DNA from 2 places in the Shouchella phoenicis genome. Region 1 is predicted to be linked to the other one. Evidence: a T-box and tRNA genes for the amino acid it is inferred to sense, from the RefSeq annotation. Region 1 holds a T-box; the other holds one or more tRNA genes.

What was found. The T-box of region 1 lies ahead of tyrS (tyrosine--tRNA ligase). A T-box ahead of a tRNA ligase gene usually reads a tRNA of that ligase, here a tRNA-Tyr.
Region 2: it has a tRNA-Tyr gene. The T-box ahead of tyrS (tyrosine--tRNA ligase) is inferred to sense a tRNA for this amino acid. The anticodon was not compared.

The regions. Positions count from the first base shown of each region.
Region 1 covers NZ_JBDFMQ010000001.1:2,641,157-2,652,594, forward strand. The annotation lists gene ezrA (septation ring formation regulator EzrA) at 1-1,577, opposite strand, end outside; gene hisJ (histidinol-phosphatase HisJ) at 1,768-2,568, shown strand; gene refZ (forespore capture DNA-binding protein RefZ) at 2,554-3,186, opposite strand; gene ABC361_RS14190 (GAF domain-containing protein) at 3,356-3,853, shown strand; gene rpsD (30S ribosomal protein S4) at 4,066-4,668, shown strand; gene tyrS (tyrosine--tRNA ligase) at 4,760-6,004, opposite strand; T-box leader at 6,049-6,255, opposite strand; gene ABC361_RS14205 (transglycosylase domain-containing protein) at 6,361-8,835, shown strand; gene acsA (acetate--CoA ligase) at 8,887-10,596, opposite strand; gene ABC361_RS14215 (GNAT family N-acetyltransferase) at 10,781-11,413, shown strand.
Region 2 covers NZ_JBDFMQ010000001.1:179,743-191,180, forward strand. The annotation lists gene ABC361_RS01015 (NADH:flavin oxidoreductase/NADH oxidase) at 1-893, shown strand, start outside; gene ABC361_RS01020 (YxeA family protein) at 1,123-1,440, shown strand; gene ABC361_RS01025 (hypothetical protein) at 1,567-1,977, shown strand; gene ABC361_RS01030 (hypothetical protein) at 1,982-2,452, shown strand; gene ABC361_RS01035 (AbgT family transporter) at 2,665-4,212, shown strand; gene ABC361_RS01040 (hypothetical protein) at 4,258-4,599, opposite strand; gene ABC361_RS01045 (polysaccharide deacetylase family protein) at 4,911-5,642, shown strand; gene ABC361_RS01050 (YjcZ family sporulation protein) at 5,763-5,918, opposite strand; tRNA gene ABC361_RS01055 (tRNA-Glu) at 6,123-6,194, shown strand; rRNA gene rrf (5S ribosomal RNA) at 6,245-6,360, shown strand; tRNA gene ABC361_RS01065 (tRNA-Val) at 6,494-6,569, shown strand; tRNA gene ABC361_RS01070 (tRNA-Tyr) at 6,584-6,668, shown strand; tRNA gene ABC361_RS01075 (tRNA-Gln) at 6,678-6,752, shown strand; tRNA gene ABC361_RS01080 (tRNA-Lys) at 6,755-6,827, shown strand; tRNA gene ABC361_RS01085 (tRNA-Ala) at 6,862-6,934, shown strand; gene ABC361_RS01090 (aspartyl-phosphate phosphatase Spo0E family protein) at 6,997-7,170, opposite strand; gene sigW (RNA polymerase sigma factor SigW) at 7,323-7,886, shown strand; gene ABC361_RS01100 (zf-HC2 domain-containing protein) at 7,897-8,547, shown strand; gene cdaA (diadenylate cyclase CdaA) at 8,808-9,635, shown strand; gene ABC361_RS01110 (CdaR family protein) at 9,628-10,854, shown strand; gene glmM (phosphoglucosamine mutase) at 10,891-11,438, shown strand, end outside.

The DNA of each region.
Region 1 (11,438 bases):
TCAAGCTCTTTTCGCACGGATTCATCCTGTCCACGATAACGGTTGCTATATTGAATGGCAAGCTCGGCCATTTGCGCTGTTTCCACCATTTCTCGAATATCGTTGCTATTTTTTTCAACTACAGCAGACGCTTCTTGGACGAGGGCTTCTACTTGACTCATTTCAAGGGGAAACGACTGGAGTGCCTCTAGCGCTTTGTTAATTTTTTCTTCTGCTTCATCAAGTGATTCAACGTAGGTAACAGGTACACCTGGCAGGTTACTTTTATAGAGCAAGCGCTTTGACTCAAGCACAAGCTCTCTTAATTGACTTACGGTCTCTTGAGCTTGGAGTTCGTCTTTTCGCAGTCTTCTCAGTCGGTCAATGCTTTCTTCAATGCCGTTTGACAACTCTTCCATTTGAATACGCCAGTCTTCGGTCATCTCAAAAATGGATGAGAATGTTTGCTTTTGGTTTTCAAAGACGTCCATAATGACGGTTAACTGACTTTGTACATTTCGCAAATCTTTTTGAAGGGTTTGCTGAAGCTGTACCTCTTCACTTGCGATCATATAACTTTTTTCAACTTGAGTCGTCTCATCTAACAACTGTTTCATATTCTTATTCGCTTTTTCAATTTCCGCTTTCAATACAGGAATTTGTGCGAGTAACTTACTCTTATACGTCGCTTCTTTTTCCAATGTTTCATACATGCTATCAATCTCAGCTTGTACGTCTTCGAGTGTTGCCGCTGCCTCATCAACTTCTAGCGTTTTAAGAGCTATGTATGCCTTGTCAATTTCTTCCTTGAATGTACCAATCTTTGAATGAAATGAGAATGTCTCAAGATGATAACCGTCTTCTTCCATCTCTTTAATACCTAATTGAAGATTTGACAATTCTCCTGGAAGGGTGGATCTTACTTGCATAAGAAGATACGGGATCCGCTCCATTTTTTCATTTAAAATATAAAGAGAATCTTTCGTTTCAAGCAATTGTTTTCGAGCCTGCAAATAACTTCCATTTTGAGTGGACTCTTCAAACGCTACAAGTGCTTGTTTCGTATTCGTCATGACTTCATCAAGTGCTTGAATCGTCTCTCCAAATGAGCCTCTTTTTTTCAACAGTTCAGTGGATAAGTTTTGGTAAAGTTCTTTAATTGAAGCGATCTCGCTGCGATTTTTTTCTTCTGCAGAAACGAGTTTATCAATATCCTCAACCATTACATCAAGCTGTTGTTCAACAGAAATTAACCGATTTTCCGCCCATTTCAATTGATCTTTCGCTTTTGTAATGCGGTATTTTCCTGCTAGTTCTTCAATTTCAACGAGTTGCTCTTCAATACTAGGTAAAATTGATTCAAGTATTTCATCCCAGTCTTTACGCCAACTTTCAAATTTCTGTTCCGTTTCACCAGACATCTTCAGCTTTTTCACTTTTGATATTTCTTCTGAAATGTTTCGATTTAAAATTTGGTTTTTACGATTGTCTAATTCATCAACTGATTTATGTATTGTTCGCCTAATCAAAATGCCAGAAACTGTGCCAATCACAATAATGACTAGTAAGACGACAACAATGGTTATGATTATATTCACTGGAGACTCCCTTCCGACAAGCTCTTCCTTACTTTGCTAACTTTCTAGTTTATCCGATATCTAATACGTATTATAATATCATGAAAGCGACAGTTTGTGTGCAGATTCAACACATCACTCGCTGACAAATTTCACATTTTTAACATTTGAGTCATTTCTTCGTCCTATCACACGAAAAAGGAGGGTTCTCATGCACGATATTGATGGGCATGTTCATAGTCCGTATTGCCCCCACGGCTCTGATGACAGGATGGCTGCTTATTGTGAAGAAGCCATCAAGAAGGGAACTAAGCAGCTGACGTTTACCGAACATGCGCCGCTTCCTCCAACTTTTACAGACCCAACACCTGAACAAGATAGTGCCATGCCTATACATGACGTAAGTGACTACTTTTCTACGATTAAGCAATTAAAAAAAGAGTATGCGGGCTCACTGCGCATACTCACGGGAATGGAAGTTGATTTTATTGCTGGCTATGAAGCGGAAACGAGAGACTTGCTAAGTGAATTCGGTCCACATTTAGATGACAGCATTTTATCGGTTCATTTTCTACAAACGGATTCAGCCTATACATGTATGGATTTTAGTCCCGACACATTTGCTTCACTCGCTAACAAACTAGGTAGTGTCGATGCTGTTTATAAGTTGTATTATCAGACAGTCTTTCGCTCCCTTAGAGCAAACTTAGGCAAGTACAAACCAAAGCGAATCGGCCATATGACCCTTTGTCGTAAATATCAACGACGCTACCCTGCGAGTCATTTTTTTGAGCAGGAATGGATGGACATCCTGAATGAAGTTCAAGCCCAAGGACTCCAGCTTGATTATAACGGCGCCGGCATGAAAAAGCCTGATTGCTTAGAAACGTACCCGCCTCTTCCAATTGCCCGTGTTGCTAAAAAGATGGGCATTCCGCTTATTTACGGTTCCGACGCTCATACAGTCTCTGGCCTACAAAGCGGTCAAGCGGCGCTTTTACCCTCGGACTAAGTGAAGCCGCTTCGTGTCTTTTGTCAGTAGCAACGACTTCATCCACTGTTCTGCATGAGACACATACCGTTTCATAAACAAATGATCATCTGGCGCTAGTAAAAATAACTCACGCAAATATTGTGGAGAAGAGAACGGAAGTGTTAACATATTCCGTAAATGCAGCACAGTTAAGTCTACCGGAATCCGCTTTAGTTGCTTCCTATCAAGGTACACGTGAATAATTTGTTCTAACAGGAACTGCTCCTTCCTTAAATACGTACTCATCACTTCACGAACAAGGGTCGAGTCCATCGTCATTTCACGATGAGCCATTCTAGCTAATAAATGGCAAGACTGTTGATACGTGAATACGTGCTTAAACAATTGGGGTAGCACAGCATCAACGTCAACATTTGCTTGATACATGGCTTCTTCTATTGATTGAATGTAGCCTTCAAAGAATTCGATCATTAACGTTTCAAATAATGGTTGTTTTCCTCCAAAATAGTAGGAAATAAGCGCTGAATTGACGGAAGCTTCTTTCGCTATATCTCGAACCGACGTCCCATGATAGCCATGCGTATAAAACAAACGGGTAGCCGCATGTTTAATGGACTCTTTGGTTTGATCACTCATTAGGTCACCTCCGAGTAAAGTTGGTTTTTTTCAAACCCTTTTCATCTTTATACCTGTATTCGCTCTACTATTCCCGAGCTCCTGTTCAGCTTGGGATTTTAGAACAAATACTTTTAGACAAAACCCGTGATTTAAAGGCGATTATTGTATTTTAAAAGGAGAATCTGTCATGTTTACGACGAACACTTACTCAGATAACAAAAAAGACGCGTATGAGCTATTGTTAAAGCAAGCAAAGGCCTTGCTTGAAGACGAAACAAGCACACTCGCAAACTATGCAAATGCAAGTGCCCTTCTTGGACAATTTTTAGGTGATATTAATTGGGTTGGATTTTACTTGTTAAAAGAAAATGAGCTCGTATTAGGACCTTTTCAAGGATTACCAGCCTGCACACGTATCTCCATTGGTAAAGGAGTATGTGGCACAGCTGTTTCTAAAAATCAAACGATGCGTGTTGCAGATGTTCATGCTTTTCCAGGCCATATTGCATGCGATGCCGCATCGAATTCTGAGATTGTCATACCCGTTCGTCAAAACGGCAACGTGATTGGCGTATTAGACATTGATAGCCCAATAAAAGATCGCTTTTCAGAAGAGGACCAAGTCTATTTAGAACAATTTGTTGCAACGATTGAACCTTTCTTAAACGCAAACCTTGACTTTTAAACGGTATTTCGGTTATGATTATTCGGTGTGAAAGACAGCCGAGACAAACTGTTGTTTGTTTTATTCCATTCCTCGCGGCTGCAAGGTATGAGGTGTACTGTGTAACTTCTAGCTGTCGAAGCGAAGGTACATGAAAATGGAATAACCTGCATTCAGAGATTGTCAGACAGGTTGTTATTTTGCAAATCAAAATAACAAGGAGGAGACTACTTATGTCTCGTTATACAGGTCCATCTTGGAAACTATCTCGTCGCCTTGGTGTTTCACTAAGCGGCACTGGTAAAGAACTTGCGAAGCGTCCTTACGCTCCAGGTCAACACGGTCCAAACCAACGTAAAAAATTATCCGAATACGCGCTTCAGCTTCAAGAGAAGCAAAAGCTTCGTCATATGTATGGCGTAAACGAGCGTCAATTCGTTCGTATCTTCAACGATGCTGGCAAAATGTCAGGGATCCACGGTGAGAACTTCATGGTTCTTCTTGAGTCTCGTTTAGACAATCTTGTTTACCGTTTAGGTCTTGCTCGTACACGTCGTGCGGCACGTCAACTTGTTAACCACGGTCACGTAACAGTAGATGGTTCTCGTGTAGATATCCCATCTTACCGTGTAAAGCCTGGTCAAGCGATTTCTCTTCGTGAGCGTTCTCGTACCCTTTCTGCGGTAAAAGAATCTCTAGAAGTAAATGACTTCACACCAGCATACGTATCATTTGATGAAGAAAAGCTTGAAGGAACATACACACGTTTCCCAGAGCGTTCTGAGCTTCCTGCTGAAATTACAGAAGCGCTTATCGTTGAGTGGTATTCTCGTTAATAATCTCATAAAGAACGTCTACCTGATCAGGTGGACGTTTTTTTATTCATAAAAAAAGTGCTCCCACTTTGATCGGAGCACTTTTTCTTTCTTAAGAAACGCTTAGTTTAGCAAATTTCCGCTTCCCTACTTGAACAATCATGCCATCTTCTACCGTAATCATGGCTTGAAGATCTTCTTGCTTTTCCTCGTTAATTTTCACACCGCCACCTTGAATCATGCGGCGCGCTTCACCTTTTGAATTCTGGAGCTTTAATTCAACAAGCAAATCAATTAATGATACGGTTTGTTCGCCCGTCCATTCCACAACTGGTAAATCAGTAGGAAGATTTCGCTTTTGGAAGACCGTTTCAAAGTAGCTTTGCGCTTCTTTGGCTGCTTCTTCCCCATGGTACATTTCAACAAGTTTTCGGCCAAGACGCATTTTCGCATCACGTGGGTGAACCGAGCCATCTTTTAAACCAGCTTCAATTTTGTTTACTTCTTCCATTGGAACATCCGTTGCAAGTTTAAAGTATTTTGCCATTAACTCATCAGGAATCGACATCGATTTGCCGAAAATTTCATTTGGCGCTTCATCAATTCCGATGTAGTTGTTTAACGACTTCGACATTTTCCGAACGCCATCTAGTCCTTCAATTAACGGCAACGTCATCATGACCTGCTTTTCTTTACCGTACGCATCTTGCAGCTGTCTTCCCATCAGAAGGTTAAACGTTTGATCGGTTCCTCCTACTTCGATGTCTGTTTCCATTGCAACAGAATCGTATCCTTGCATAAGCGGGTAGAAAAATTCATGAACCGAAATAGGCTGACCTGACTTATAGCGTTTATTAAAATCTTCACGCTCTAACATTCGCGCAACCGTCATTTGACCAGCTAAATTCAGCACATCTTCAAACTTAAGCTCGGTTAACCATTGAGAGTTGTAAAGAATCTCTGTTTTCTCCATATCTAACACTTTGCCGTATTGTTCTACGTAGGTTTGCGCGTTCTGTTTTACTTGTTCATCAGTTAATACTTTACGCGTTTCCGATTTGCCGGTCGGATCGCCAATTTTTCCAGTAAAATCCCCAATTAGCAATTGAATATGATGTCCGTAATCTTGAAACTGACGTAATTTTTGTAAGACGACGGTATGCCCAATGTGCACATCAGGTGCAGACGGATCCATCCCTAGTTTTATCTTTAATGCCTTGCCTGTGCGCACACTTTTTTCAATCTTTTTACGAAATGCTTCTTCAGGAACAATTTCGACCACTCCTCGCATAAGGGTCTCAACCTGTTCATCCACTAATCTAACTTGCTCAGCCGTAAGCTGTTTTTCTTCCGTCATCTCTCTTCCTCCTCTATTTTTAAACACAAAAAAAGCTCCTCCCTAAAAGGGACGAACATTCGTCGCGGTACCACCCTCGTTGAAGGTTTATAAACCTCCCACTCGATAAATAACGGTCTTCCCGTCCTTGTGTGAAACACAAAGAAAGCTCCCAGCTGTAATTCTGCTTATCAATCGTGCTAGCTTTCACCACCCGCTAGCTCTCTATTGCTACCATTTATAAGCATACTTCGGCTTTTCAACGCTTGTGTATTTAGATATAAGCATAGTTTTATCACACCTGGTTTTCAAAGTCAACAGAACGTGTATGCCCGCTATCCTATTTATGGTATACTCACCATTATAGGGGGGAAAACATGAAATCTTTTCTATTTAATGTAAGACAGTCTTTTGAGCAAATGAATCAAAAGCTCTCAGACATTCAATTTTTTCACAAGGTAGGCATTACCTACCAAGTTATTTGGAATTTATTGCTCGTAGCACTTATCATAGGCTTTTTACTTATTGTCCTTGCAGGAGGGACCGCTGCGGGGTATTTCGCCTCGCTTGTTCACGACGAAGATGAGTATACAGAAGAAGACTTGCGCACGCACGTTGGCTCGTTAACAGAAACAAGTGAAATCTATTTAGCGAACGATGTGTATTTAGGGAAAATTCGCAGTGATGTCGAACGGGATATTATTACCTTAGATGATATTGCAGATGACGTAAAAACGGCCATTATCGCAACAGAAGATGAGCATTTTTATGAACATGAAGGCATCGTCCCTAAAGCACTGCTGCGAGCAACGATGCAAGAACTCTCCAATGCTTCTGTCCAAACGGGAGGAAGCACACTGACCCAGCAGTTAATCAAGCAACAGGTTCTCTCCAATGAAGTCTCGTTCGATCGAAAAGCAACGGAAATTATGTTAGCTATGCGCTTAGAACACTTCATGACAAAAGACGAAATTTTAGAGGCCTATCTAAACGTTGTACCATTTGGACGAAATGCTTCTGGTCGAAATGTAGAAGGTGTGCAGGCCGCAGCAATGGGCATCTTTGGCGTACCAGCCTCAGATTTAAACCTAGCACAATCTGCTTATTTAGCTGGAATGCCGCAAAGCCCGTTTGGGTATACGCCGTTTACTGGTGATGCAGAAGTAAAAGATGAAGACGGTTTGCAACCTGGATTTAATCGTTATCGCACCGTATTAAACCGTATGTACGAAAGTGGCTACATTGATCAAGAACAGCGTGATGAAGCACTTGAGTATGATTTGGCAGCGGATTTTATTGAATACGCGCCTGATCCGATGGCGCGCAACCCAAGACTGACTTCTGAAATTCTTGACCGCGCTACTGAAGCCCTTCTTTCTGTGGAGAAAGAAGCGTTTGAAGGCTGGGATCAACTAAGCGCGAGCGCGCAAAATTTAGAAGAAGAAGAAATGCGCACCGATGTCCGCAATCGCATCGAAAACGGCGGCTACAAAATTTCCACAACGATTGATGAAGACCTGTATGAGGCAATGAACGAAGCAGCTGGCGCTTCGGATTACTATTTTGGCCCTAACAATAGTAGCGGAGACCGGGAAGAAGTTGGTGCTGTAATGATTGATAATCGTACAGGAGCGATTCTGAGCTTTGTCGGTGGTCGAGAAGAAGATTTAGATAACCAGTTAAATCATACAACTCGGTTACGATCGCCAGGGTCAACCATTAAACCGATTTTACCGTTTGCCGGCGCTTTGGAAGCTGGCGTCACCCAGCCTGGGCTAGTCATTCCCGATACACCGGATACGTATCGATCGAATGGGGACCCAATAGGGAACTTTGATTCACAGCACGCTGGCAATTTAACTGTACGTGAATCTTTAATACGCTCACGAAATGTGCCGGCGGTTCGTGCTTGGTGGCATGTACCAGACGAGATGAAAACCCAGTTAATTGAATCGGCAGGTGTGACAGGTATGCCGCCATACGAAGCAGCCGCTATTGGCGGTGGCGGGGCAACCGTCGAACAAATGGTGTCTGCTTATACTGCATTTGCAAACGACGGCACGCGTCCTGACGCTTATATGATTGAGAAAATCGAAACGTACGACGGAGAAGTCGTATATGAACACGAAAAAGAAGAATTTGACTTCGTAAGCCCGCAAACAAACTATCAGTTAGTTGATATGATGCGTGATGTTGTCAATACAAGTGGTGGAACGGCGAGCCGTGTCCCAGGCTTGCTAAATTTCAGTGCCGATTGGGCAGGCAAGACCGGGACATCAAATCAAGACATTGACTCTTGGTTTATTGCCACAAACCCATACGTATCGTTAGGCGTATGGAATGGCTATTCAGGTAGCACAGAAGTTTCACTAGTAAATAGACACAACGGAATGGGTACTGGTGAACGCACACAAAACATCTGGGCAAATCTTGCCAATGCTGCTTATAGCGTTCAACCGAATTTAATGACAGCAGAAGGAACCCGTTTCCAGCGTCCAGGAGGACTAACCGAGCGAAGCGTGTGTGGCTTAACAGGCGGTTCTTCTAATGCCATCTGTGATGAAGAAGGGTTAGTGACAACCGATCTTTATGATAACGACATGCTTTCCCGTATTGATGGTCTTGCACCGTTTCAATCTGAACTAAAAAGTTCGATGCAAAGACAGCTTGAAGAATTAAGACAACGTCAATCTTCGGATGATGAGGGTGACGATGACGCTTCAGACAGTAGTGACGAATCTAGTTCAGATGAAGACGCAGCTGACGATGAAGACAGTAGCGATACTTCAACAGATGAAGAAACGGACGAAACGTCTTCGGACGAAAGCGAAACCGATAACGAAGACGACTAATCAATATAAAAAAGCTCCAAGTGCTTAGGCACTTGGAGCTTTTGCTATGCATTAATCTTCCATTGTCGATAAATCACCAGTTGGTAAGTCAAGCTCCCATGCTTTGAGCACGCGACGCATAATTTTACCACTACGAGTTTTAGGTAAAGAGGAACGGAACTCCATCTCTCTTGGTGCCGCATGTGCAGCTAAGCCGGTTTTTACAAATTGACGAATCTCTTCTTTAAGCTCATCCGTCACTTCATACCCATCTCGAAGGGCGATAAATGCTTTAATGATTTCGCCACGAACAGGATCTGGTTTCCCAATAACTCCGGCTTCCGCAACAGCTGGATGTTCCACAAGTTTACTTTCAACTTCAAACGGGCCAACGCGCTCCCCGGCAGTCATGATGACATCATCAATTCTTCCTTGGAACCAGAAATAGCCATCTTCATCCATGTAAGCAGAATCACCTGATACATACCAGCCAGCAATTTCAAAATAGCTTTTGAACTTTTGCTCATTATTCCAAATGGTCCGCATCATAGACGGCCACCCAGCTTTAATCGCTAAATTACCCATTCGATTTGGAGGCAATTCATTTCCTTTATCATCAATGATCGCAGCGTGTACGCCTGGTATTGGTTTACCCATTGACCCTGGACGAATTTCCATTGCTGGATAATTACAAATCATTTGCGCCCCTGTTTCCGTCATCCACCACGTGTCGTGAATACGCTGATCAAAGACATTTTTGCCCCAACGAACGACTTCAGGGTTAAGAGGTTCACCTACACTTAGTACATGGCGTAATGACGATAAGTCGTACTTTTTCACTAGTTCGTCCCCAGCACTCATTAACATTCTGAATGCGGTAGGTGCACTGTACCAAACCGTTACATTGTAGCGCTGAATCGTTTCATACCAATCATTCGGAGAGAAACGCCCGCCTCTGACAACGTTTGTAATCCCCGCCAACCACGGTCCAAAAATTCCATATGACGTACCTGTTACCCAGCCTGGATCCGCTGTGCACCAATAAATATCGTCTTCTTTTAAATCCAGTACAATTTTTGCAGTATGGTAATGTTGGACCATCGCTTCATGGACATGCAACACACCTTTTGGTTTTCCAGTTGAACCAGACGTATAGTGTAAAATTAACCCGTCCTCTTTATCAACCCACTCAATTTCTAACTCATCCGATGCTGCTTCTAACCGTTTATTGAATTGAAGAAACGCACCATTGTCTTCATAGTTTTTATCGTCAACAAGTACTGCTTCTAGTTCTGGTAAATCGTTAAACGGCACACGCTCAAGTAAAGTTGGCGTAGTTACAAGTACTTTGGCGCCACTATCTTCAAGACGATCTTTTACTGCCCCTTCCATAAAGGCTTCAAATAAAGGTCCGACAATTGCCCCTAGTTTGACAGCTCCGAGTAAAGCAAAATATAGCTCTGGAGATCGAGGCATAAAAATAAATACACGGTCTCCCTTTTTAACTCCAGCTTCTTTTAACACATTGGCAGCTTTGTTTGAATACGCTTTTAACTCATTAAAGGTATAGCTTTCATCTCGACGTGCGTCACTATAGTAAAGCGCAATTTGATCCGCTTTTCCGTATTCAGCGTGGCGGTCAATGGCTTCATATGCTAAATTTAATTTTCCTGTATCATTCCAAGAAAAATGTTCTTTCACTTGATCCCAATCAAATTGTGCTTTTGCATCTTCATAATTTTTTAGGTTGTATTGTCCATCAATAACAGGAAGCGCTTTCATAATAGCTTCACACCTCTCCTTCTCTAATTTAGTTCATTATATACAAGAAACGTCTCGATTTCAATTGAATAATCTTATTAACTTTCTGAAGTTCGCATAAATTAGTAATCCTTCGCTTTTTACTGGGACGTGCTACCTTTCTGTAGTATACTGTACGTGTAGAATGTTGACTTGAGGTGAAGCTATGGACCATCCAAAGAAATTTATAAAAGAAGCCTTTTCTTTTGATTCAAAAACCCTCTATTTAGAAGGCCCATTAGAACCAGAAGCGATTGATGCTTTAGACTATCATGAGAAATTGGTTTCGTTTCGACCAGCTCAAGCGCAAAAAAAAGCATTAATGGAAATCGCAGCACTTCCAGAAGGTCGCATTAACGTTATACGAGATGAGAATCAAATTGTAGGCTATGTGACGTTTGTTTACCCTGACCCTCTTGAACGTTGGTCAGAAGGAAAAATGGAAAATTTAATAGAACTAGGCGCAATTGAAATCGCACCAGAGTATCGCGCAAAAGGATTAGGAAAGCATTTATTGCGTTTGTCTGTAAAAGATTCAGCGATGGAAAACTATATTATTATTACAACAGAGTACTATTGGCACTGGGATTTAAAAGGAAGCGGCCTTGATGTTTGGGAATACCGCAAAGTAATGGAGAAAATGATGAATGCTGGCGGCTTAATTTGGTTCGCTACAGACGATCCAGAAATTAGCTCTCACCCAGCCAACTGCTTAATGGCAAGGATTGGCGCTAATATTGATCAAGCTTCTATGGAACAATTTGATCAACTGCGCTTCGTCAATCGTTTTATGTATTAATCGGTACGAAAGGAGGTTTCGCTGC
Region 2 (11,438 bases), 2.5 Mb from region 1:
GTGCAGGACTCATTATCATGGAAATGACGGGTGTGGAACCTGATGGGCGTATTACCAATCAAGATTTAGGTTTATGGGCAGATGAACAGATTCCGGCGTATAAAGAGATTATAAAGGAAGTCCATAAGTATGGTACGAAAATTGGCATACAGATTGCTCATGCCGGACGTAAGGCTGAGGATGCTATGCAACCTGTTGGTGCATCAAACATTCCTACTGATGTTATTCCTGAGGAAACGAAAAGTGGTGAGTTGACAAATCCACGAGCGTTAGAAACGGGTGAGGTAGAGCGAATTGTTAACAGTTTTAAAGATGCTGCAAAAAGAGCGGTAAAAGCGGGATTTGATACAATCGAATTGCATGGCGCTCATGGATATTTACTTCATCAATTTATGTCACCAAGTATAAATAATCGGACAGATATTTATGGTGATTTAGCGAAATTTGGGGTGGATGTCATTAGGGCGGTGAAATCTGTGATGCCAGAAGATATGCCGCTTATAATGAGGCTTTCTGCGGTTGAATACATTGATGGAGGTTATGATAGTCAGCACTCTTTAAAAATGGCAGAACAGTTTAAGGAAGCTGGTGTAGATATCTTTCATGTATCTACTGGGGGTGAAGGGGTACCAGGGAAGAAGAAGCCGTTAAATACACCTGCGTATCAAGTCCCTTTTGCTAGACAATTTAAAGAACGTTTAAACATGCCTATTATTGCAGTTGGTCGCCTAGAAAACTCTTATGTAGCAGAATCTGTCCTTTCAAATAATGATGCAGATTTGATTGGTGTTGCAAGAGGCATGTTAAATGACCCATACTGGGCGATGCATGCGATCAAGGAAATTCATAAGGTCGTGTCTCCTCCGAAACAATATGGGCGAGCGATTCGATAAAGATTCCCTTTGCAAGATTGGGAACGAGCATCCAAATGAAAGAATAAAAAGAGAATCAATCTGAAAAAGCACACCACCTTACATTTGGGTGGTGCGTTTTTCATGTCTTGCAGATGTCAATATTGTCATATCACCATCCTGTTTGTCACCTGAATCGCACGACCTAAGGTTTATCGTGCGCTACACTGAACGTAACCTATGTTTGTTAATTGAAGGAAGGAGATAATCGATGATGAAGAAAATCTTGATTTCGTGTTTTGTTGTCATTCTTGCTATCGCAAGTCTATATGTCTTATCGCGTGAGACGTTTGATCGCTTGAATCCATTGCTTTCTGAAGAGTATGTATATGTTGAAATCGTTGGAGAACCTTCTGATGATGATGGAAGGTATACGTATGAACTGGATGGGGTGAACGAGGATGACGAGACAAAACGCGTCTTATTTAGTGTGAGTACGAGGCTTGAACCCGGCACATTTGTAAGAGTATTAGCAAAAGGGAGATACACAAAAGAATATGAATTCATTGAGGAAGAAGACATGCCGTAGACAATCCTTCATTAGAGGATCAGTTTAATTTTTAGTAAAATGTCTTCCTTATAAGTGGCATTCCAACGTATAAATAGGGTAAAATTGGAAGATTTAATTTTCGGTTAATTCAGAGTAAAAGGAAGGGTGAGGTCCATTAAACATAAATGGAGAATTATCGTTATTGGCATCATGCTCATTGTTACACCTGTAGCGATGTATATGTTCAACTTGTTTCCTGGTGTTTATACCTATGAAGAAAGGGACGCAGATCTTTTGGTCACAAAAGGGGTGTTGAATCAAGAGTCGGTTTCGTTAAGTGAAAACGAGTACAGTGAGCAGGAGCTTACGTTTGTAATGAATTCAGCTGATGCCTTACAAATGAGAGGTTTTCTGTTTAGTTCCATCATAGCGATGAACATTGGTTTTGTCATTGTAAACTGGAACAAGTCAAAGCTGCGATTTGTTTTTATAGGAGTGGTCTTGTTGTTACTTCTTATTTTCTCTTTCTCCTATATGGATCAGTTGCAATTAATAAAGAATTTTTTAATGGAGTGATGGTTTGCAGAAGGCATTTATGTGGTCCGTAGTCGGAATTGCAATGAGTTTAGTCATGACAGGGTGTGGTACTGACGAATTAGCGGAATCGCCGCCTGAACTAATTGTGGTGTTACGTGATTCGGATGAAGCGGTCGAGCAAGAAGCAGGTGTTGTCTGTTGGCAGGATTGTACGGATAATCATGTTGGTTTTCACATTGATCACATTGAGGATGCTGTATGGAATGATTTAGGGGTAAATCACATTGCTGCGGAAGAAGTGACGATACATGTGGAAGAGGGGAATGCTCCAGATGATTTTCTTTTTTTTGCTAATGTTCGGGGAGAGGAAGCTACAACAGGCTACAATCGTCATCTATCTTCAAACATAGTGGAAATAGGGGAAGGGTCGTCTAACTATATGATCGGAGCGCAGTGGCATAATCCTAACGATGAGTTAGTTGGATTTGTTTATGCCGTTTTTAAAACAAAATGACTGGAAGCCTTCTCGTTGTGACGAGAGGCTTTTTATTCTGTAAATCGTGCAACAAAGTGACTATGCTAATAGTCTTAATTTTACTTTTTAGTGGTAATTCATTGACAATGGTAACGTGTACAAGCATCATGAATCATGTAGGTTTTTAACGCAAATTGTCATATAAAGGGAAAGGTGTTTCTATTCTAACTATATTGAGGAGATAAAGTAAGATGGAAGAGAATCAAAGTGTGAAGAAGCGGCGAGGGCTGTTTCAAAAGTTCTTAGATTTTGTTGAGAAGAGCGGGAATCGTCTTCCGCACCCAATTACGTTATTTGCGATTTTGGCGCTTGTTGTTATGATTGCATCTGCAGTTGCGTCAGCTTTTAATGTAAGCGTCCAAGATCCTGTTGATGGAGAAACTGTTGAAGTTTTCAACCTGATGTCTGGTGAGGGAATTACATACATATTTACAAGTATGGTTGATAATTTCATTAATTTCGCCCCTCTAGGCGTTGTGCTTGCGACGATGATTGGTATTGGGGTTTGTGAGCGAAGTGGTCTAATTAGTGCGGCATTGAGAGGCTTTGTTTTATCAATTCCAAGTCGTTTAGTTACGATGGGACTTGTTTTTGCTGCCATTATGTCTAGTGTGGCGTCTGATGCGGGTTATGTGGTCCTTCCTCCGCTCGGTGCTGTGATTTATGCGGCAATGGGGCGTCATCCGATTGCTGGACTTGCAACGGCTTTTGCTGGGGTATCTGGCGGTTTTAGTGCAAACTTATTACTATCTGCAACTGATCCAATGCTCGGGGAATTAACGATGGCCGCTGCGGCTACGATAGACCCTGCATATGCGGAACAAATGAACATTGCGATGAACTGGTGGTTCATCATTGCTTCTACATTCCTATTAACAATTGTTGGGACTTGGGTTTCTGAGAAAATTGTTGAGCCTCGTCTAGGTGAGTATAAAGGAGACTATCGTGGGAGCCTTGATCGTTTAAAACCTGTTGAGAAAAAAGGATTACAATTTTCGGGTATTTCAATCTTAATTACGGCTGGTTTAATGAGTTTATTAATTGTTCCTGAGTGGGGACCAATGCGTGGCGATGATCCATCTATGCCAATTGTAAACTCGCCATTCATGGATTCACTCGTTGTTGTGATGTTAATTCTTTTCTTAATTCCTGGTCTTGTTTATGGAATTACAACAAAAGAGATTCGTAGCGATAAAGATGTGGCAAAGCAGATGACAGACACCATGGCGTCGATGGGGATGTTCATTGTGTTAGCCTTTACGGCTGGTCAATTTGTGTCGTTCTTCGGCCAATCAAACTTAGATCTAGTTCTAGGTATTAATGGCGGAGAATTGCTGACTTCACTTAATATTGATGGCATTCCAGTTATTATCGGGTTTATTTTAATTACAGCCACTTTAAATCTCTTTATTGGAAGTGCATCTGCGAAGTGGGCGATGATGGCACCAGTGTTTGTTCCGATTATGATGCAGACAGGGTATTCTCCTGAGCTTGCACAAGCGGTTTACCGCGTGTCGGATTCGGCGACAAATATTATTACACCATTAATGACGTACTTTGCAATGATTATTGCATTTGCGCAAAAATACGATAAAAAGATGGGAATAGGAACGTTAATTTCGACAATGGTCCCTTTCTCGATCTTCTTCTTACTTTCATGGATCGTTATGCTCTTAGTCTGGATTTTCTTAGGCGTGGAGTTAGGACCGAATGCACCGATTTTTTACGATCCTTCTTAGAAAAATGGACACCTTCTCTTTAGTTGAGGAGGTGTCTTTGTTGGGTTACAAGGTAAATTGTAGAAGCTCTTCTACATCAGCAACGAGCAAGATGAGACCATCAATCTCTTCTATTGCTATGCCGTGTTCTTCCAAGCGATCTTGAATGGGTCTTATATTAATCGTAAACGTGTTTGGCGAAGATCCAATCATTAGCTCGTTCATCGTAACGGTGACATTCAATTGGTCAGGGTCAAAATCTTCTCGTGCTTGCTTGTGAAAGGGAGCTTGCGCCGTTAGCGTAAGTGTTTGTTTGTCTGTGTCGATGTCGACCTCTTTTAATGAAACCACAATCCAAATAGGAACTTCGACGCCGTCGTGGTAATCGTAATACACGGTAAATGACATAAGCCAACCCTCCTCCTGTTTTCTCTATAGTTTACAATGATTTTCTTGTTTTGGCTAAAGAGCAAAGGGGAAAAGGGTGGCGAGGTGAAGAAATGGGTGAATTGGTAATCATCAAATATTGTGGCTTCTGTGATGCGCCACTTCGTAAAGATGGGCGATGTAAAAGTTGTGGACGAGACCGTGGAAAATAAGGAACATACATAGTTAGGATCGAGCGACGTCAAAAGGCGATCGCTCTTTTTTGTGAAATGGACATAAAAAAGTGCATTCTAACAAAAGCTAAAAGATATCACGTAAAAGGAGCCTATGTAATGATGAAAAATCGAATCATGTTGATCCTCAGTTTGTTGGTGGCTTGTTCGTTTTTAACGAATGAAGCGCTAGCTCAAACGGTCCCGCTTCCGCAATTGCAAGGAGAGTTTCCGAATAATGTATTTGTGAATGGGGATCGTTCAAGTAACCAGATTGCTTTAACGTTTGATGATGGGCCAGATGCGCGCTTTACAGGACAAGTGTTGGATAAGCTTGAAGAATACAATGTGCCGGCAACATTTTTTGTGTTAGGTATGCGAGTGAATGATGATCCTGAATTGCTTAGTCGAGTGCAGGCAGGTGGACATGAGATTGCCAACCATACATATTCGCATCCAAACTTAACGGATTTAAGTGTGGCAGAGCTTGAGCAAGAAGTGAATCAAACAAATGAAGCGATTAAAAGTGTAACCGGATCAACGACGAGCTTGTTCCGTCCGCCATATGGCTTTATTACGAGAGAGCAAACAGAGCGTCTTGTTGCATTAGACTACTCTATTATCGGATGGGATGTAGACACACTAGACTGGTCTGGTATTCCGGCTGCGGAAGTGGCGGAGACAGTTTTAACGAATACGCAATCAGGCAGTATTATATTAATGCATGATGGTGGTGACGTGGATACTGAAAACCCAGAAATTTATTCTGCTGATGCATTGGATGAGATTATTCCAGCTTTACAAGAACAAGGGTATACGTTTGTCACGGTATCAGAGTTAATAGGAAAATAAAAATTTTTACATGGCTATCATTTATGTAGAGACAGTTTATAGAAAGACTAAAAACAACCGACTCTAAATCGAGTCGGTTGTTTAACAAACGTTTCAACGTCTGCATGTGGGGTGCACGAGTTAGTTTACGTAAGCCGCTCCAATGATAATTAAAAGAATAAATAAGACAACGATTAGCGCGAATCCGCCACCGTAACTGCCGCCACCGCCACAAGCACCGCCTACTGGTCCGTAGCCGTAACCTTCATAGCCGTAACCTCCGCCGTAGTAACCCATGTGTGTACACCACCTTTGCATTAGGAATAATATACCCTATGCGAAAATCCAGTTTTGGCGACAAATCTGGGCAAATGAATTTAAAAGAAGTGAATAGAAGCCGAGAAATGTGTTTATACTAGGCAAGGAAATTCATTTAAAAAAATATATAAAAACTATTGCGCAGACGAAATCAATTTGTTATTATATAACTTGTCAGTAAGCGGCCCGTTGGTCAAGCGGTTAAGACACCGCCCTTTCACGGCGGTAACACGGGTTCGAATCCCGTACGGGTCATTGTAATATTATTTGTTTACAATATGCTTCTGTCGGGTACATAATATTAGTCCGGTGGTAATAGCAAAGAGGTCACACCCGTTCCCATGCCGAACACGGTCGTTAAGCTCTTTTGCGCCGATGGTAGTTGGGGGCTTCCCCCTGTGAGAGTAGGACATTGCCGGGCATACATAATTAGCAAAGAGAAGTAAGAAGTTCGAGGACAAAAAGTGCTTGAAGAAGGGAGTGTACATCGGTACATGACCGACTGAAAGACATGGATTGGTCAAAGAAATTCGTCGCTTATCTGAAGCTAAATTGGAGGATTAGCTCAGCTGGGAGAGCACCTGCCTTACAAGCAGGGGGTCGGCGGTTCGATCCCGTCATCCTCCACCATACTTTCCAAATGTGGAGGGGTAGCGAAGTGGCTAAACGCGGCGGACTGTAAATCCGCTCCCTCCGGGTTCGGCGGTTCGAATCCGTCCCCCTCCACCATTTTATGATTGGGCTATAGCCAAGCGGTAAGGCAACGGATTTTGATTCCGTCATTCCCTGGTTCGATCCCAGGTAGCCCAGCCATCGAGCCATTAGCTCAGTTGGTAGAGCATCTGACTTTTAATCAGAGGGTCGAAGGTTCGAATCCTTCATGGCTCATACGAAAACGACTTGTATAAGTCGTTTTTTGTTAGGGGCCTTAGCTCAGCTGGGAGAGCGCCTGCTTTGCACGCAGGAGGTCAGCGGTTCGATCCCGCTAGGCTCCATATGAAAAGAAGAAAGCGACCACCTGGGTGGTCGCTTTCTTTTTATGAAAAGATCATTTGATTTATGCTTGAGTATTGGAAAGGTTTTCGTATTGATTGAGCAGGCTATCTAGCTTTCGACTCAATCTCAACATATGCGGTGAGTTTAAAGAATACACTGTTGCTGAGTCGTTTAGTTCCATTCGTACGTCTTCAATTGAACGTGATAATGGACAAACAAGATGCGCATTCGACATAGCCATACCTCCCTTTCTTTATTAAGGAACAATTCGGTGTAAAAAGAGAAAAATCCTTCCATAATTAAGAAAAAAGTTAATTTTTCTGTTATTATAAAAAACGAAACTTAATTCTAGTGTATTCCGTAAGTTACATGTAGGTAGGGGATGTCATGGATTCGTTAACAAAACGCTTAATATTGGAAATTAAACAGGGTGATGACCAAGCATTTTCAGAGTTAGTTGATTTGTACAAAGACAAAGTTTATCAAGTCGCCTATCGGATGGTTGGTCATCCTCAAGAGGCGCAAGATGTGGCGCAAGAGGCGTTTCTCAGGGTGTATACAAATCTAGATAAATACGATGTGAATCGGAAATTCTCTACGTGGGTTTTTCGAATTGCTACAAATGTGGCAATTGATCGTTTAAGGAAGCGGAAGCCAGATGTTCATTTGCAGGACAATGTTAAAGGAACGGAAGCGATCACGTATGAGTCTCAGCTTGCTGCAACAGATGATTTACCAGAGGACCAAGTGGTTCAGTTAGAATTACAGGATTGGATTCAATCGGAAATTAATCATTTACCGCCTAAATATCGTACTGCTATTATTCTAAAGTACTTAGAAGATTTATCTTTAAAAGAAATTAGTGAAGTTATGGACTTGCCAGTTGCAACAGTGAAAACTCGAATTCATCGCGGTCGTGAAGCGTTACGCAAACGTATGCGACATGTTTAAATAAGGAGGAGTGGCACACATTATGAACTGTCATTCTTACAATGAACTGATACACATTTATTTAGATGGGGATGCAACACATGAGCAAAAGGAACGCTTATATGCTCATTTAGAAACGTGTTCCCATTGTCAAACACATGTAAACGAACTGAAGAAGTCTATTGCTTTTATTCAAAGTTCGTCTCATATAGAAGCGCCTGCCAATTTTACAGCAGGTATTATGGCGAATCTGCCGAAAAAGAAGAAGAATGGAACGAAAGTGAAACGGTTCTTAAAGAAGCATCCGATTTTAGTTGCTGCCGCAGTGTTTTTTCTAATGATGTCCACGGCAGTCTTTTCGACTTGGAACCAAAACGACGGAATTGCTGTATCGGGTAATGGACCATTTGTCATTAATAAGGAAACCGGTGTTGTGACTGTGCCAGAGGGTGCGGTAATTGAAGGTGATCTGATGGTGCGGAATGGGGAGTTAGAGCTTGAGGGAGAAGTTCGCGGGGATATTCTCTTATTAAATAGTTCTTTTAATAAGGAGTCTCTCTATGCATCACCTAACCAAGTAACCGGAGAGATTGAGGAAGTTGATCAGTTTTTATCATGGATTTGGTATAACACGAAAGGCTTTTTCACCGATGTGTTTGGATTCCTTAATCGAGACAGCTGATGATTAAGAAATGTAAGCTATAATCGGGCTTGAGCTTGTCATCGCGAAATCATTGGTTTTATCAAATTGTTTTTCGTACGAGATAACGAATATAAATAAGAACAAACGTAAAAGAACATGGGGTTTCTGTGTAAAACGGGAACTCCTTTAACTTTATATGAAGATAATGGTATAATGATAACGTTTGACACGGATTTGTATAGCAATGGTAAGTTGTGTCAAAAGTATAAAGAAGAGTTTGTTTATGTGGAGGGGCGGATATGCTTTCTGCTAATCTTGATCAGTTTCCGTGGCTAGTATATATCGGGCAAATTGTCGATATTTTACTTGTTACATATGTTGTTTATAAATTAATTATGATTATACGCGGCACCCGAGCGGTTCAGCTTGTTAAAGGGATTGTTGCGATCTTTATTGTCTGGTTTATTAGTAATTTTCTTGGCTTAAGTACGTTAGAGTTTATAACAAGACAGACGGCTACGTTTGGCTTATTGGCGATTATTATTATTTTCCAACCGGAATTAAGGAGAGGCCTTGAACAACTTGGTCGGAGTCGACTCTTTAATAGTCGTTCTGCGCAAAAAGACGATGCGTTAAAGCCGACGATCGATGCGTTAGTAAAAGCATCGGTTTATATGGGAAAACGAAGAATCGGCGCATTGATTTCAATTGAGCGTGAAACAGGTTTAAATGATTATGCGGAATCTGGAATTCCGCTAAATGCGAATATTTCTTCAGAGTTACTAATAAATTTGTTTGTTCCAAATACTCCTTTGCATGACGGTGCGATTGTGTTGAAAAACGATAAAATTCTTGCGGCAGGTTGTTATTTACCGTTATCTGAAGATAGTTCGATTTCAAAAGAGCTTGGAACTCGGCACCGAGCGGCCCTTGGTGTCAGTGAGGTCACTGATGCGGTCACCATTATTGTGTCTGAAGAAACAGGGGCGATTTCGATTTCAAAAAGAGGAACGCTCTATCGAGATTTAACAAAGGAACAGCTGCAAGATTTGTTGGAACAAAACTTATTAAAGCCTTCAACAACTACCGAAACACGCTGGCAGTGGGGAGGTAAAAAAGATGGATAGAATGTTAAATAGCATTTGGTTTGTAAGAATTTTGGCGTTTTTTATTGCATTAATGCTTTTCTTTATGGTGAATCAAAGCAACATTGGCTCTCCTTCTTTGTTACCAGACACGCCTAGTGCCCCATTTGTGATTGAAGATGAGTCTGTTGAAGTGATTTATGATGAAGAGCGGTTTGAACTTGTTGAAGAACCGGGAGCAGTAGATGTTGAACTTCGAGGTTCACAAGTCTCTATCTCCTTGTTTCAAATTACAAGCAATCGCTCAACAGAAGTGTTTGTAGATGCGTCAGACATAGAAGATGAGGGCAGGCATCAGCTAGCCGTTAGCCATCGGAATTTCCCTAGTGATCTGTCGGTTTCAATTGAACCGCAGGTGGTATCTGTGACGTTAAGAGAACGCCAAACGGCTTCTTTTTCTGTGGATGTACAGCTCGAAAATGAAGATGATGTTGCTGAAGATAACTCGTTAGGATCTCCTATTGTCAGTCCGCTCAATGTGAACGTTACAGCAAATCGAGAGACCATCGAAGCAATTGAAGATGTGTATGTCTATGTAGATTTAACAGGTGCAGATGAAACGATAGAAGATGAGTTTCCTGTCCATTTTTATAATGAAGAAGGGCATCAACTGGATGTTCAGTCGGATCCACAGTTTGTAAACGTTACGGTTCCACTAACGAGTCCAAATAAACTCGTGCCCGTTAAGTTAATACGAGAAGATGAATTGCCTGATGGATTAAGTTTTGAGGATGTAACGATTTATCCGAATGAAGTAACCGTATATGGCTCAGCGGACGATATTGAAACCGTTGACTTTGTTGAGAGTGAACCGATTGATTTAACAAGTATTGAGGAAAGTGGAGAACTCACTATCCCCCTTGAAGTTCCGGATGAAGTAGAGCGAATTGATCCAGAGCAAGTGACTGTTGATTTTACGCTCGCTGAGGAAGAGGAACTTGTTTTTCAATCGATTCCAATTGAGATTACAGGCGCGGATGCTGCGGTGAATTTTCATAGCGAGGCTCCAGAAACAGTTGATGTAACGGCATTTGGCTCGCAGTCAAGATTGGATGATTTACTTGATGAGGATATTCAAGTAAGCGTCGATGCATCGGGTGCACATGCTGGAGACCAGGAATTTCCATTAAACGTCACTGGTCCTTCCTATATTCGGTTTGAACTTGATGAAATTGAAACGGTATTGCGCTTTAGCGAATAGTGTGTAAGAGTGAGTTGTAGAAGAAGGAGCGATTGCATGGGTAAATATTTTGGAACGGACGGCGTAAGAGGTGTAGCAAACACGGAGTTAACTCCTGAGCTTGCCTTTAAACTTGGTCGTGCTGGTGGATATGTTCTAACAAAAGAAGCGAGTCAACCAAAAGTCTTAATTGGTCGAGATACACGGATTTCTGGAGAAATGCTTGAAGCGGCATTGGTTTCGGGGCTTATTTCAATAGGTGTTGAGGTTATGCGAATAGGTGTGATTTCGACACCTGGCGTGGCGTTTCTTACAAAGCAATTAAGTGCTACTGCAGGTGTGATGATTTCGGCATCTCATAATCCAGTAGAAGACAATGGAATTAAATTCTTTGGTTCAGACGGTTTTAAGCTTCGGGATGCACAAGAAGCAGAAATTGAATCGTTAATTGATGGCGAAGATACGATGCCACGACCAATTGGTAGTGCGCTCGGTCAAATCAATGATTATTTTGAAGGCGCACAAAAATACATGCAATTTCTGAAGCAAACGGTAGAGGGCGATTTTGAAGGGATTCATGTTGCGATAGACTGTGCCAATGGATC